One region of the Streptomyces sp. NPDC091682 genome, then DNA from elsewhere that is predicted to be linked to it. Evidence: riboswitches for the same ligand, from Rfam matches in the RefSeq annotation. Region 1 holds a riboswitch; the other holds the start of a gene.
The links. Region 1 has a riboswitch for ZMP and ZTP ahead of glyA (serine hydroxymethyltransferase). Riboswitches for the same ligand answer to the same signal wherever they lie in the genome.
Positions count from the first base shown of each region.

Region 2: another riboswitch for ZMP and ZTP. It lies ahead of ACIQK6_RS34795 (bifunctional 5,10-methylenetetrahydrofolate dehydrogenase/5,10-methenyltetrahydrofolate cyclohydrolase); the one in region 1 lies ahead of glyA (serine hydroxymethyltransferase).

Region 1 covers NZ_JBIVTH010000001.1:162,313-169,427, reverse strand. The annotation lists gene ACIQK6_RS00800 (2'-5' RNA ligase family protein) at 120-743, opposite strand; gene trpS (tryptophan--tRNA ligase) at 840-1,853, opposite strand; gene glyA (serine hydroxymethyltransferase) at 1,982-3,250, opposite strand; ZMP/ZTP riboswitch at 3,285-3,375, opposite strand; gene rocD (ornithine--oxo-acid transaminase) at 3,508-4,713, shown strand; gene ACIQK6_RS00780 (glutathionylspermidine synthase family protein) at 4,729-5,931, opposite strand; gene ACIQK6_RS00775 (hypothetical protein) at 5,939-6,238, opposite strand; gene ACIQK6_RS00770 (hypothetical protein) at 6,355-7,115, shown strand, end outside.
Region 2 covers NZ_JBIVTH010000021.1:94,091-101,205, forward strand. The annotation lists gene ACIQK6_RS34780 (S8 family serine peptidase) at 1-371, opposite strand, end outside; gene ACIQK6_RS34785 (hypothetical protein) at 690-959, opposite strand; gene ACIQK6_RS34790 (FAD-dependent oxidoreductase) at 1,500-2,906, shown strand; gene ACIQK6_RS34795 (bifunctional 5,10-methylenetetrahydrofolate dehydrogenase/5,10-methenyltetrahydrofolate cyclohydrolase) at 3,031-3,876, opposite strand; ZMP/ZTP riboswitch at 3,955-4,057, opposite strand; gene ACIQK6_RS34800 (class I SAM-dependent methyltransferase) at 4,115-4,876, shown strand; gene ACIQK6_RS34805 (RNA polymerase sigma factor) at 5,091-6,683, shown strand; gene ACIQK6_RS34810 (DUF2201 family putative metallopeptidase) at 6,758-7,115, opposite strand, start outside.

The sequences.
Region 1 (7,115 bases):
ACGCGCCCTACGGGTCGCCCGTTCCACACCCTGGTCCTGCGAAGGCTGAGATTCCGTGCCCGGCGCATCGCCCGGCTCCCCCTGACCCTGCTGTTGCCCCCGGCCCCGCACCAGCTCCGTCAGGACGGCGGTACGGTCGCCCCGGCGGCTCCGGCCGTCCCGGCCGCCCCGGCGGCCTGGTCGGCGGGTGAGCCGGCCTGCGCCGGGACACAGTTCGGCCCGCTCCCGAACGGGTACTCGCGCAGCTTGCGCCAGACCCCGTCCGAGCCCTGCTCGTAGAGCGCGAAGCCCTCGCAGACCCACTCGGCGTCGTACGCGGCGAGGGTCGTGAACGCCAGGTCCATCGCCTCCTCGGAGATCCCGTGGGCGACCGTGACGTGCGGGTGGTACGGGAACGCCAGCTCCCGGTCGAGCGGCCCCTGGGGGTCGCGGACCTCGTTCTGGAGGCGGGTGCAGCCCGCCACCCCTTCGGCGATCTTGACGAAGACGACCGGCGAGAGGGGGCGGAAGGTTCCCGTGCCCGCCAGCCGCATCCGGAAGGCCCGGAAGGCGGCCGCGACCTCGACCAGGTGGGCCCTGATCGCGGGAAGCCGTTCCGCTTCCACCTCGGTGGGCGGGACGAGGGTGACGTGCGTGGGGATGCCGTACGCGGCAGCGTCCCCGAAGCCCGCGCGCAGCTCCTGGAGCTGGCTGCCGTACGGCTCCGGGACCGCGATCGAAACGCCGAGCGTTACGGTCCCCACGTATCTCTCCTCCGCTTGTCGCTGTGGACTGCTGCCGCCCAGTGTGGCGGCAGCACCCCCCTTCGTGCCAGGGCTCTCTGTCCGTAGTTGCGTTCGTCAGTGCTTGGCGGGCAGCAGACCGAGGCGGTCGTAGGCCTGTGCGAGCGTCTCGGCGGCGACCGCGCGGGCCTTCTCCGCGCCCTTGGCCAGGAGGGAGTCCAGCGTCTCCGGGTCGTCCAGGTATTCCTGGGTCCGCTTCTTGAACGGTGTGACGAAATCGACCATCACGCCGGCCAGGTCGGTCTTCAGCGCGCCGTAGCCCTTGCCCTCGTACTTGGCCTCCAGCTCGGCGACGGTCTCGCCCGTGAGGGTGGAGTAGATCGTGAGCAGGTTGCTGACGCCGGGCTTCTTCTCGGAGTCGAAGCGGATCTCGGCCTCGGTGTCGGTGACCGCGCTCTTGATCTTCTTCTCGGTGACCTTGGGCTCGTCGAGGAGGTTGATCAGGCCCTTGGGGGACGACGCGGACTTCGACATCTTGATCGCCGGGTCCTGGAGGTCGTAGATCTTCGCGACCTCCTTGACGATGTGCGCGGCGGGCAGGGTGAAGGTCCGGCCGTAGCGCTGGTTGAAGCGCTCCGCCAGGTCGCGGGTCAGCTCGATGTGCTGGCGCTGGTCCTCGCCTACGGGGACGGCGTTCGCCTGGTAGAGCAGGATGTCGGCGACCTGGAGGATCGGGTACGTGAACAGGCCGACGCTGGCGCTGTTGACGCCGCCCTTGGCGGACTTGTCCTTGAACTGGGTCATCCGGCTGGCCTCGCCGAACCCGGTGATGCAGTTCATGACCCAGCCGAGCTGCGCGTGCTCCGGCACGTGGCTCTGGACGAAGAGCGTGCAGCGCTCGGGGTCCAGGCCGGCGGCCAGCAGCTGGGCGGCGGAGAGGCGGGTGTTCGCGCGCAGATCCTTCGGATCCTGCGGCATGGTGATCGCGTGCAGGTCGACCACCATGTAGAAGGCGTCGTGCGTCTCCTGCAGGGCGACGTACTGGCGGATGGCTCCGAGGTAGTTCCCGAGGTGGAACGAACCGGAGGTGGGCTGGATGCCGGAGAGCGCGCGAGGACGATCAGAAGCCATGGCTTCATTCTCTCAGGTGCGGGGGCGGGCCCGTGCCCGCCGCCGGCCGGATCCCCCACCCGCGCCTCGATCGCAGGCGGGGCCGGAATTTCCGGCCCCGCCTGCGATCGGGGCGATCGGGCCGCCGGTCAGGCGAGCGGCAGGCCCGGGGCCGGGAAGGCGGCCATCAGGTCCGTCACCTCGGCACGGATCACGGCGAGGGCCTGCTCGTCACCCTTCGCGGCGGCGTCGACCGCGCGCGAGATCCAGTCCGCCACCACCGGCATGTGCTCCGTGGACAGCCCGCGGGACGTCAGCGACGGCGTACCGATCCGCACCCCCGAGGGATCGAACGGCTTGCGCGGGTCGAACGGCACCGTGTTGTAGTTCACGACGATGCCCGCCCGGTCCAGAGCCTTGGCCGCGATCTTGCCCGGCACGTCCTTGCCCGTCAGGTCGATCAGGATCAGGTGATTGTCCGTACCGCCCGAGACCAGGTCGAAGCCCTTCTGCAGCAGCGCCGCGGCCAGCGCCTTGGCGTTGGCGACGACCTGGTGCGCGTACGCCGTGAAGGACGGCTGGGCCGCCTCGTGCAGCGCCACCGCGATACCGGCGGTCGTCTGGTTGTGCGGGCCGCCCTGCAGGCCCGGGAAGACCGCCTTGTCGATGGCCTTCGCGTGCTCTTCCCGGCACATCAGCATCGCGCCCCGCGGACCGCGCAGGGTCTTGTGCGTGGTGGTGGAGATGACGTCGACGTGGTCCGCCGGGGACGGGTGCGCGCCGCCCGCGATCAGACCCGCGATGTGGGCCACGTCGGCGACCAGGATCGAGCCCGCCTCGCGGGCGATCTCGGCGAAGGCGGCGAAGTCGATGGTCCTCGGCAGGGCGGTACCGCCGCAGAAGATCACCTTGGGGCGCTCGGCGAGGGCCAGCTCGCGCACCGCGTCGTAGTCGATCAGGCCGGTGTCGGCCCGGACGCCGTACTGCACGCCCCGGAACCAGGAGCCGGTCGCCGAGACGCCCCAGCCGTGGGTGAGGTGCCCGCCCATCGGCAGGGCCATGCCCATCACCGTGTCGCCCGGCTTCGCGAAGGCCAGGTACACGGCCAGGTTGGCCGGCGAGCCGGAATACGGCTGCACGTTGGCGTGGTCCACGCCGAACAGGCCCTTGGCCCGTTCGATCGCCAGCGCCTCGACGCGGTCGATGTTCTGCTGGCCCTCGTAGTAGCGGCGGCCGGGGTAGCCCTCGCTGTACTTGTTCTGCAGCACGGTGCCGGAGGCTTCGAGGACGGCCGCGGACACGTAGTTCTCACTGGGGATCAGGCGCAGGGTCTGTGCCTGCAGCACTTCCTCGGCGGCGACGAAGGACGCCAGCTCGGGGTCGGTGGAGAGAAGGGCGGGATGGCGGCTCGCGGACATGGCGGGCTCCTCCGGGGTCGATGTGATCGGTACCCCGCGAGGCCCAGGCGAGCGGCCCTGTATGCGGTCGAGCGCGCACGACTCCCCCGGAGTTGGTTCTCCGTACGCCAGTCGCCGTGCGTACCGGACACCTTAGCGGGCGCGCCGGGAGAGAGGTTTCTGCGTCCGCGATACGAGCGACGATAAGAAGGTGACGCCACCCTCGTCACCGCTGCACCCGGCGCTTCATCCCGCCCGGACGGACGATCGGAGACCCCGTGTCGACAACTGCTGATGCCATCCGCTCCGCCGACGCGCACAGTGCGCACAATTACCACCCGCTGCCCCTGGTCGTCGCGTCGGCGGAAGGCGCCTGGATGACCGATGTCGAGGGCCGCAGATACCTCGACATGCTCGCCGGGTACTCGGCCCTCAACTTCGGGCACGGCAACCGCCGTCTGATCGACGCGGCCCACGCCCAGTTGGAGCGGGTCACGCTCACCTCGCGCGCCTTCCACCACGACCGGTTCGCCGACTTCTGTACCGAGCTCGCCGCGCTGTGCGGCAAGGAGATGGTGCTCCCCATGAACACGGGGGCGGAGGCCGTGGAGACGGCGGTGAAGACCGCCCGCAAGTGGGGTTACGAGGTCAAGGGCGTCCCGGACGGGCACGCCAAGATCGTGGTCGCCGCCGACAACTTCCACGGGCGGACCACGACCGTCGTCTCCTTCTCCACGGACCACGACGCCCGCGACCACTTCGGCCCGTACACGCCGGGCTTCGAGATCGTTCCGTACGGGGACCTCACCGCGCTGTCCCACGCCGTCACCGAGAACACGGTGGCCGTGCTGCTGGAGCCGATCCAGGGCGAGGCGGGGGTGCTGGTGCCGCCCGCCGGGTACCTGAGCGGCGTACGGGAGCTGACCCGCGAGCGGAACGTCCTGTTCATGGCGGACGAGATCCAGTCGGGGCTGGGGCGGACCGGCCGGACCTTCGCGTGCGAGCACGAGGGCGTCGTCCCGGACGTCTACATCCTCGGCAAGGCGCTCGGCGGCGGCGTGGTGCCGGTGTCCGCCGTGGTCGCCGACCGCGACGTGCTCGGGGTGTTCCGGCCCGGGCAGCACGGATCCACCTTCGGCGGGAACCCGCTCGCGTGCGCGGTCGCGCTGGAGGTCATCGCGATGCTCCGGACCGGCGAGTTCCAGGGCCGCGCCACCGAGCTGGGCGAGCACCTGCACCGGGAACTGAACCTGCTGGTCGGCGGGGGCGCGGTGACCGCGGTGCGCGGCCGCGGGCTGTGGGCGGGCGTCGACATCGACCCCTCGCGCGGCACCGGCCGGGAGATCTCCGAGAAGCTGATGGAGCTCGGGGTGCTGGTGAAGGACACCCACGGGTCGACGATCCGGATCGCCCCGCCGCTGGTGATCAGCAAGGAGGACCTGGACTGGGGCCTGGCCCAGCTCCGCTCGGTGCTCGGCGCTTAGGGTCGCCCGGTCCGGTCAGAGGATGACGTGGGGCAGGAAGCGGGCGTACTCGTCCGTGACCGGCCCCGCCGATTCGCGGATGCCGAGCCCCGCCGCCTCGTCCTCGACGACCCATGCACCGAGCACCACCCGGTTGCCGTCGAAGTCGGGCAGCGGGGCCAGGCCCTGGAAGCAGTACCGCTCCCCGTCCTGCGGTACGAACGGCTCGTCGCCCCCGCCCGCCCCGTGCAGGGTGACCCCCGCGCCCTCACGGCCGAGGAGGGGCTTGGCCACGTAGCCGGCGGACCCGGGCTCGGCGAGCTCGCGCGGGCCGTCGAGGTAGGCGGGCAGCAGGTTGGGGTGCTCCGGGAAGAGCTCCCACAGGATCGCGAGCAGCGCCTTGTTGGACAGCAGCATCTTCCACAGCGGCTCGATCCAGCAGGTGGAGCCGGAGCCGCCGCCGTGGTCGTACGTGCCGAGGACGTGCGGGCCGAACTCGTCCTCGGCCAGCCACTCCCACGGGTAGAGCTTGAAGCAGGAGCGGATGAAGCGGAGCTTCTCGTCCACGAACCGGCCGGACAGGCTGTCCCAGCCGATCTGCTCGACGGACAGGGCCTGGGTGTCCAGGCCGGCCTGCTCGGCGGTCTCCTGGAGGTAGGCGACCGTCATCAGGTCCTCGCCGAGCTCGTCGGCTTCGGAGTGCGCGAAGTGCAGCGGGCCGGGCGGGAGCAGCTCGGCCTGGCGCCGCCAGGCGTCGACAAGCCGCTCGTGGAGGGAGTTCCACTGGTCGGCGCCGGGGAAGCGTTCCTCCATCCAGAACCACTGCGGGCTGGCCGCCTCCACCAGGGAGGTGGGGGTGTCGGCGTTGTACTCCAGCATCTTGGCCGGGCTGCCGGTGCCGTCGTAGCGCAGGTCGAAACGGCCGTACAGGGAGGGCTGTTCGGCGCGGCGCCGCCAGGACTCGGCGATCTGCGCGGCGAGCCCGGGGTCGGTGATGCCGAGGTCGGCGAAGCGGTCGTGCTCGACGATGTGCGCTGCCGCGGCCAGGCACATGGCGTGCAGCTCCTCGACCACGTTCTCCAGGGCCTCGACCTCGGGGAGCGAGAAGGAGTAGTACGCGCTCTCGTCCCAGTAGGGGCGCAGGGAGTCGTCGGGGTAACGGGTCAGGGGGTAGATCACCCCCTGCTCCTCGACGATCTTCTGCCAGTCGGGACGGGGCTCGATGGTGTGCCGCTCCATGGTGCGATCAGCCGCCGCTGGAGCCGGAGGTGTTCCCGCCGATGCCGCCCCGGGTGACGGCGGACTTCTCGAAGCTGCCGCCGGCGACCTTGCCGGCGGCCACGTAGCCGCCGTAGTAGTACGAGCCGCGGCCGCCGCTCTTGCACTCCTTGTTGTTCAGGTGCTGCAGCGTGGAGCGGGAGGCGCAGCGCTTGTCGGGCTCGTCGCTGCTGCCGCAGGCCACGAGGGTGGCCGCGAGCAGGCCCATGCCGCCGAGGGCGACGGCGCCGGAACGCATGCGTCGCTGATTGGTGCTGCTGCTGTCCATGTCTGCTGCTCCCCCTGGGGCCTCGCGTGCTGCCGACAGAGTAGAGCGGGGGCACCGGCCGATGGAATCCGGCCGCTGTGAGATCCGTGACCTAGAGTCAGTTCGTGCTGATTGGGATGATTTGCGCGCTCGGTGCGGCGGTCTGCTTCGGTACGGCCTCGGTCCTGCAGGCGGTCGCGGCGCGGGCGGCGGAGCCCGGCAGCGGGTCCGGAGTGGACACGGCGCTGTTCCTGCGGGCCGTGCGGCAGTGGCGGTACCTGGCGGGTCTGGCCCTCGACGGAGCCGGCTTCGTGCTCCAGATCATCGCCCTGCGGCACGTCCCGATCTACGCGGTGGGGGCGGCGCTGGCGGCCAGCCTGGCGGTGACGGCGGTGGTCGCGGCGCGGCTGCTGCGGGCGCGGCTGTCCCGGACCGAATGGGGCGCGGTGGCGGTGGTGTGCGCGGGGCTGCTGATGCTGGGGCTCTCCGCCGGGGAGGAGGGCACGGGTACCGGGTCGGCGGCGCTGGAAGTGGGAATGCTGGCGGTGGCCGGACTGGTGCTGCTGGTCGGCGTGGTCGCGGGCCGGCTCCCGGACGGCCCGCGCGCGCTGGTGCTCGGCCTCGCGGCGGGGACGGGCTTCGGGGTGGTGGAGGTCTCGGTACGGCTCATCGACTCGCCGTGGGACCTGCGCAACCCGGCCCTGTACGCCCTCCTGCTGGGCGGCGGCGCGGCCTTCCTGCTCCTCACCTCGGCCCTGGCGCGCGGCTCGGTGACGGTGGCGACGGCGGGCATGGTGATCGGCGAGACGATCGGCCCGGCGGTGGTGGGCGTGGTCTGGCTCGGCGACAGCACCCGCGAGGGCCTGGCCTGGCTGGCGGTGACGGGCTTCGCGGTGGC
Region 2 (7,115 bases), on a different contig from region 1:
GTGCCGATGCTGGTGCGGATGGGCATCACCTTGGCGCCGGGAGCGAGGCCCCGCGGGCTGCCCGCTGAGCCGTCGCCGACGATCGCCGCGGTCATGGTGGTCCCGTGCCCGTCGAAATCGTCGTGCGGCGGGTACTTCTGGTCCGGGTGGTTGACCGGCGGCTCCATGAACGACACGCCCGGGAGGACTCGCCCCTCCAAACCCGGCACATCCTTGACGCCGCTGTCGATGACGGCCACCGTGATGCCGGTGCCGTCCGCCACCTTCCACATCTCCTGGGCTCGCATCTTCGTGAGGTACTCCGGCAGGTCGGTATCGGCGGCAGCCGGCATCACCGTGCCCGCGCTGATCGCCCCGACTGCGACGATCATGGCCGCCGCTCTCCGCCACGACCCGTTTCGACGTATGCTGCCCCGCATTTATGCCCCTCTGTGTCCACGCGCGCTGCAATCTCGCGCGGACCCACCCCATCACACTGTCCGTCCAGGGCAGCACCTGACTCTCCGTGAACTCCGGCTCCTGTGAGGCACGACACCCCGCCCATGTGCGGCTGGTGACACGGTTCTCCCCAGCACCTCAGCGTAGGGGTTCAGGCGCTGCCCGGTCGGGAGCTCCAGCGGGATCGAGCGCACCCCACGGGGTCACCTCATTGGTGCGCGTCACTGCGGCGTTCCGGCCTGGGCGACCCGTCAGATCGGCAGCGGCGCGTGCCAGCGCGTTCCGGGGTCTTCCTGCCCGTACTCGCCGGGGGAACCCGCCTGCTGCGTCGGGACACCGGTGATGCGCCCCCTGCCGACGAGGCCGCCCCCGGGCCCCGTCGCCCACATGACGAACTCGTCGCCGGCGGCCAGGTGCGCAAGGTGCCGTCCGACGCTCCAGGAACTGAGTTCGTGGCCGTCCTGCCGGTACCTGTCGAGCTCGAACTCCTCCTGGTTGCACGCCAGAAGCCACGTCGCCATACCCACCCCCGTTGGGTCGAGGAGATCCACCACACGAGGCTACGACAGGGCACCGACAACCCGCGGACCCCACCCGCCACGCGCACCTGCACGCCCGCCCCCGGGGATGCCGACCTTCGTGAGCTGTACGGCAGGAAACGTTGGGGGTTCCTCTGGTTCGGCCGAGGGCGGGGGGCTAGGCTTCGCGAAGTCGATTCACTCGAACACCTTGTCGACATATGGAGAATCCGCCGGTGCGAGCCGCCGCCCGACCCGATCTCGCCACCATCCGGGGTCGCACCACGGGCACACGACGTACGCAGCACCGTCACGCGGCCCGGCCGGCTGTCGCCCCGGGGCCGGAAGTCACTGGCCGACCACTTGGACGACCTCCTCGCGCGCTCGGGGCAGCTCGGAGTTCCGGGCACGAAGGGCGGGACGCCGACCGAGGGCGCCACCGCTGAGGGAGAAACACCGTGCCGCGCCGCGACCCGCAGCCGCCGGTCGCCGCATCCCTCACGCCGATGCCCTCAGCACGGCCCTGACAGAGAGCACGCCACGATGAACCAGTCCACCCCGCCCCGCCACGCGGTCGTCATCGGCGGCAGTCTGGTCGGCCTCCTCGCGGCGGCCGTCCTCGCCGAGCACGCAACGGTCACCGTCATCGACGCCGACCCGCTGCCCGGGGGTTCGGCCCCGCGCCGTGGACTCCCGCAGGCCCGGCACACCCACCTCCTGTGGTCGGGCGGTGCCCGGGCCATCGAAGAGATCCTGCCCGGCATCACCGACGACTGGACGAAGGCGGGTGCCATCCGCCGCAGCCTGCCCACCGACCTGGTCACCAAGACCGCCCACGGCTGGATCCCGCGCTTCGGGGAGAAGCAGTTCAACATCTCCTGCAGTCGCGATCTCCTCGATGCGGTGGTCCGCGCCCGGGTGACCGCTCTGCAAGGGGTCTCCACGCTCCAGCGGAGCCGCGTCCGCGCCCTGGAGGGCACGGCGTCCCGGGTCACCGGCGTGCTGGTCGACACCCCCGAGGAAGCGGGCCGACTGGTGACCGCCGACCTCGTGATCGACGCGAGCGGCCGCGGCTCGCGCGCCCGGACCTGGCTCCAGGCGCTCGGCGTCAGCGGCATCCGGCAGGCCGAGGTCGACTCGGGCCTCGTCTACGCGACGAGGATCTTCGAAGCCCCGCCCGGAGCCCACGAGATGGGCTTCCCCATCGTCAACATCCAGTCCGACCCCCGGGTGCCCGTCCCGGGCCGGACGGCCACGGTCGTGCCCATCGAGAACGGCCAGTGGCAGGCCACCCTCTCCGGGACCCGGGGCGGCCAGCCGACCGACGACCCCGACGCGTTCATCCCGTTCGCCAAGGCCGTCCGCGACCCGATCGTCGGTGAGCTCCTGGAGGGCCGCAAGCCCCTGACGGACGTCGCCGTCACCCAGGGCACCGCCAACCGCCGGATCTACTTCGAGAAGGCCGAGCTGCCCGACGGGTTCTTCGCCGTCGGCGACTCCGTCGCCACCTTCAACCCGCTGTACGGACAGGGCATGTCCGTCGCGGCCCAGGGCATCCTGGCCGTACGCACCCTGCTGCGGGCGAAGGGGCTGGAGCATCCCGGCATCGGCCGCGAGGCGCAGCGTGCGATCGCCCCGCAGGTCAGCACCGCCTGGGAGCTCGCCACGTCGCAGGACATCCTCTACCCGGGGGCCACCGGGATGGAGCCGCGCGCCGGCACCGGCCTGCTCAACCGGTACGTCGACCGGCTGATGACGGGAGCCACGACCGATGAGGCGCTCACCGCCGCCCTGTTCGAGGTCATCACCATGAGCACCGCGCCCACCCACTGGATCCGCCCCTCGATGGTCTGGCACGTCCTGCGCACCTCGGACCGGGGCGCGCTGAAGGCGCCGCCGCTCACCGCCGCCGAGCGGGCCGTCGCCGGACTCGACCCGGTCGGTGCCTGAGGCGCACGGATCCCGGACGTCCGGACCGGCTCCCGGCTCCCGGCTCCCGGCTCCCGGGGAAAGCACGACGCCCCGGACCGAGGCCGGGGCGTGCGTGCGCGTGTGCGGGATCCGCGCGGTGGGATCAGAGCTCCGCGAGGTCCAGTCCGGCCTGCGCGGCGGCCGCCTGCACGGTCTGCTCCAGCAGTACGGCGATGGTCATCGGGCCGACACCACCCGGTACCGGCGTGATCAGCGAGGCCCGGGCGGCGGCCGACTCGAAGTGCACGTCGCCGACGTTGCCCTCGTTGTACCCGGCGTCCAGGACCACCGCGCCCGGCTTGATGTCCTCGCCGCGGATGAACTCGGCCTTGCCGACGGCGGCGACCAGCACGTCCGCCTGGCGCACGATCGAGGGCAGGTCCTGGGTCCGCGAGTGGCAGTAGGTGACGGTGGCGTTCTGCTCCAGCAGCAGCATCCCGGCCGGCTTGCCGAGGATCGCGCTGCGGCCGACGACGACGGCGTGCTTCCCGGTCAGGTCGACGTCGTAGGCGGCGAGCAGCCGCATGATGCCGCCGGGGGTGCAGGAGACGAAGCCCGGCAGCCCGAAGCCCATGGCGGCGAAGGAGTGCATGGTGACCCCGTCGACGTCCTTGCCCGGGGCGATGGCCTCGAAGGCGGCGCGCTCGTCGATGTGGTGCGGGACGGGGTGCTGGAGCAGGATGCCGCTGATCTCCGGGTCCTCGGACAGCGCGGTGAGGGTGGCCACCAGCTCCTCGGTGGTGGTCTCGGCCGGCAGCTCGACGTGGCGGGAGGTGATCCCGGCCTTGGCGCAGCGGTTCTGCTTCATGCGGACGTAGGTCACGGAGGCCGGGTCCTCGCCGACCAGCACGGTCGCGAGACAGGGCGCGGTGCCGGTGCGCTCCGTGATCTTCGCCGCGTGGGCGGCGGTCTGCTCCGAAATGCGGCGGGCGAGGGCCGTGCCGTCCATCAGCCGGGCGGAGCCGGTGGCAGGGGCGGTGGCAGTCTGGGCGGTCGTCACGGGGTCTCCTGAACGTCGCTGCGGATCGCGGTTCGCCCAGGCGCGCGGCAGCCGACGTACCGGAGGTCCACGGGTACGCCGGGCCGCTCCCCGGTGGTGATCCACCCGAACGCCAGTCACGGCCCGCCGACCACTGTAGTCGACATATCCGGTGGTTGTCGGGCGTCCGACCTGGGACGATCAAGGCATGACGCGTACTTTCGACCATCTTGTCGCCGAGGCCGAGTCCGTCTCCGTGGACGGCTGGGACTTCTCCTGGCTCGACGGCCGGGCCACCGAGCAGCGCCCCTCCTGGGGCTACCAGAAACTGATGAGCGAGCGCCTGGCCCAGGTCCGGTCCGCGCTGGACATCCAGACCGGCGGGGGTGAGGTCCTGGCCGGATGCGCTCCGCTGCCACCGTTGATGGTCGCCACCGAGTCCTGGCCGCCCAACATCGACAAGGCGACGCGGCTGCTGCACCCGCTGGGCGCCGTGGTGGTCGCCGACGCCGACGAGCCGCCGCTGCCCTTCGGCGACGCTGCCTTCGAGCTGGTGACCAGCCGGCACCCGGTGACCATCTGGTGGGAGGAGATCGCGCGGGTGCTGACGCCGGGCGGCAGCTACCTCTCGCAGCAGGTAGGTCCGGCGAGCGTCTTCGAGCTCGTCGAGTACTTCCTCGGCCCGCAGCCGGAGGAGGTCCGGCGCGGCCGGCACCCCGACGACGCGGTCGCCGACGCCACCGCGGCCGGCCTCGAAGTCCTCGATCTGCGCTCCGAACGACTGCGCACGGAGTTCCACGACATCGGAGCCGTGATCTACTTCCTACGGAAGGTGATCTGGATGGTGCCCGGCTTCACGGTCGGGCAGTACCGGGACCGGTTGCGCGAGCTCCACGAACAGATCGAACGCGAAGGTCCGTTCGTCGCTCACACCGCCCGCTTCCTCATCGAAGCCCGCAAAACGGGCTGATCTGAAGGGCGGACGGATCTGCGCCGGATCGGTTGCGCGGCCACAGCGTGGCGCAGGTCACTCAATTCAGCGCGTAACGAATCGACTCGGGCATGCGATGAACCGACAGGTGTCCTCGCGCGGCCCGGAATACAGACCCCCCCTCCGGTCTGTTTCCCGAGTTCGCGCGATGATGTCCCGCCCACCCTTATCTGTTCGCAACGAGAGGCTCCTTGTGTCGCTCAGCCCGTCCCGTACGTTCCCTCCGGAGATCGCCGAATCCGAGGCCCTCGTCGCGCTCGTCGAGCGCGGCCGCGAGCAGGGTCACATCAACGGTGACGACGTGCGCCAGGCCTTCGAGGCCGGCCGCATCCCGGTGGACCAGTGGAAGCGGGTCCTGCGCAGCCTGAACCAGGTCCTGGACGAGGAGGGTGTCGCCCTTCACGTCAGCGCGGCGCCCGCCACCAAGGCCGCCGCCAAGAAGCCCCGCAAGGCTGCCGCCGCACCGGCCCGCACCGTGGCCAAGAAGGCCACCGCCGCGCCGCGCCCCATCGGCGCCCGCAAGACCGCGGTCACCACCGCGGCCACGGCTGCCACCACCGCCACGGCGATATCCGCTTCGTCGGCCGCCGCGATCGGGGACGAGGCGTCGGCCGAGGCCGCCGCCGAGCCGAAGAAGCGCACGGTCAAGAAGACCGCCGCCAAGAAGACCGCCGTGAAGAAGACCGCGGCGAAGAAGACCAGCGCCAAGGACGCCGACGAGGGCGAGACCCCCGTCGTCGAGGGCGAGGACTGGGCTGCCGAGGACCTGGTCGACGAGGCCGAGGACGAGGCTCCCAAGGCCGGCGGCACCCAGGGCTTCGTCCTGTCCGACGACGACGAGGACGACGCTCCGGCGCAGACGGTCATGGTGGCCGGCGCCACCGCCGACCCCGTCAAGGACTACCTCAAGCTCATCGGCAAGGTGCCGCTCCTCAACGCCGAGCAGGAGGTGGAGCTCGCCAAGCGCATCGAGGCGGGTCTCTTCTCCGAGTACAAGCTCGAAGAGGAGGAGGACCACAAGCCCGCCTTCAAGCGCGAGCTCGAGATCCTGGTCGAGGACGGCCGCCGGGCGAAGAACCACCTGCTGGAGGCCAACCTCCGCCTCGTGGTCTCCCTCGCCAAGCGCTACACGGGCCGCGGCATGCTCTTCCTGGACCTGATCCAGGAGGGCAACGTCGGCCTGATCCGCGCCGTGGAGAAGTTCGACTACACCAAGGGCTTCAAGTTCTCCACGTACGCGACCTGGTGGATCCGCCAGGCGATCACGCGCGCCATGGCCGACCAGTCGCGCACGATCCGCATCCCCGTGCACATGGTCGAGATCATCAACAAGCTCGCCCGCGTGCAGCGCCAGATGCTCCAGGACCTGGGCCGCGAGCCCACCCCGGAGGAGCTGGGCAAGGAACTCGACATGACCCCCGAGAAGGTCATCGAGGTCCAGAAGTACGGCCGCGAGCCGATCTCCCTGCACACCCCCCTGGGTGAGGAGGGCGACAGCGAGTTCGGTGACCTCATCGAGGACTCCGAGGCGGTCGTCCCGGCGGACGCGGTCTCCTTCACCTTCCTCCAGGAGCAGCTCCAGTCCATCCTGGGCACGCTCTCGGAGCGCGAGGCGGGCGTGGTCTCCATGCGTTACGGCCTCAACGACGGCCAGCCGAAGACCCTGGACGAGATCGGCCGCGTGTACGGGGTCACCCGTGAGCGCATCCGCCAGATCGAGTCCAAGACCATGTCGAAGCTGCGCCACCCGTCGCGTTCGCAGGTGCTGCGCGACTACCTCGACTGAGTCGATCTCCTCCAGAACGCCCCCGCCCCGCGGCCTCCGCAGGTCGGGGGCGTTCTGCGTCCGGCCGGGTCAGGTCAGGTCAGGCGGAAGACGGGACCCTTGGGGGTGAACGGCAGGGAGGCGCCCTGGGGGATCAGGTACGCGTGTTCGCGCCGGATGCGCAGGGTGTCGCACCAGCCGTCCGTGATCACGAGCACCGGGGCCCCGGGCGGGAAGTCCTCCGCCCGTTGCAGCAGGTCGACGCCCGGCTGCAGCTCGGTACCGCCGCGCCCGCGGACCCGTACCCGGCCGGCGATCTCGGTCGGGGGCAGATAGCCCGCGTCGTACGGCGCCGCGTCGCAGAAGACGACCCGTGCCGCCGGTACGTCCCGGGCCTCGGCGTACGAGGCGATCGCACCCAGTGCCTTGCCGAGCAGGGCGGCGTTCATCGAC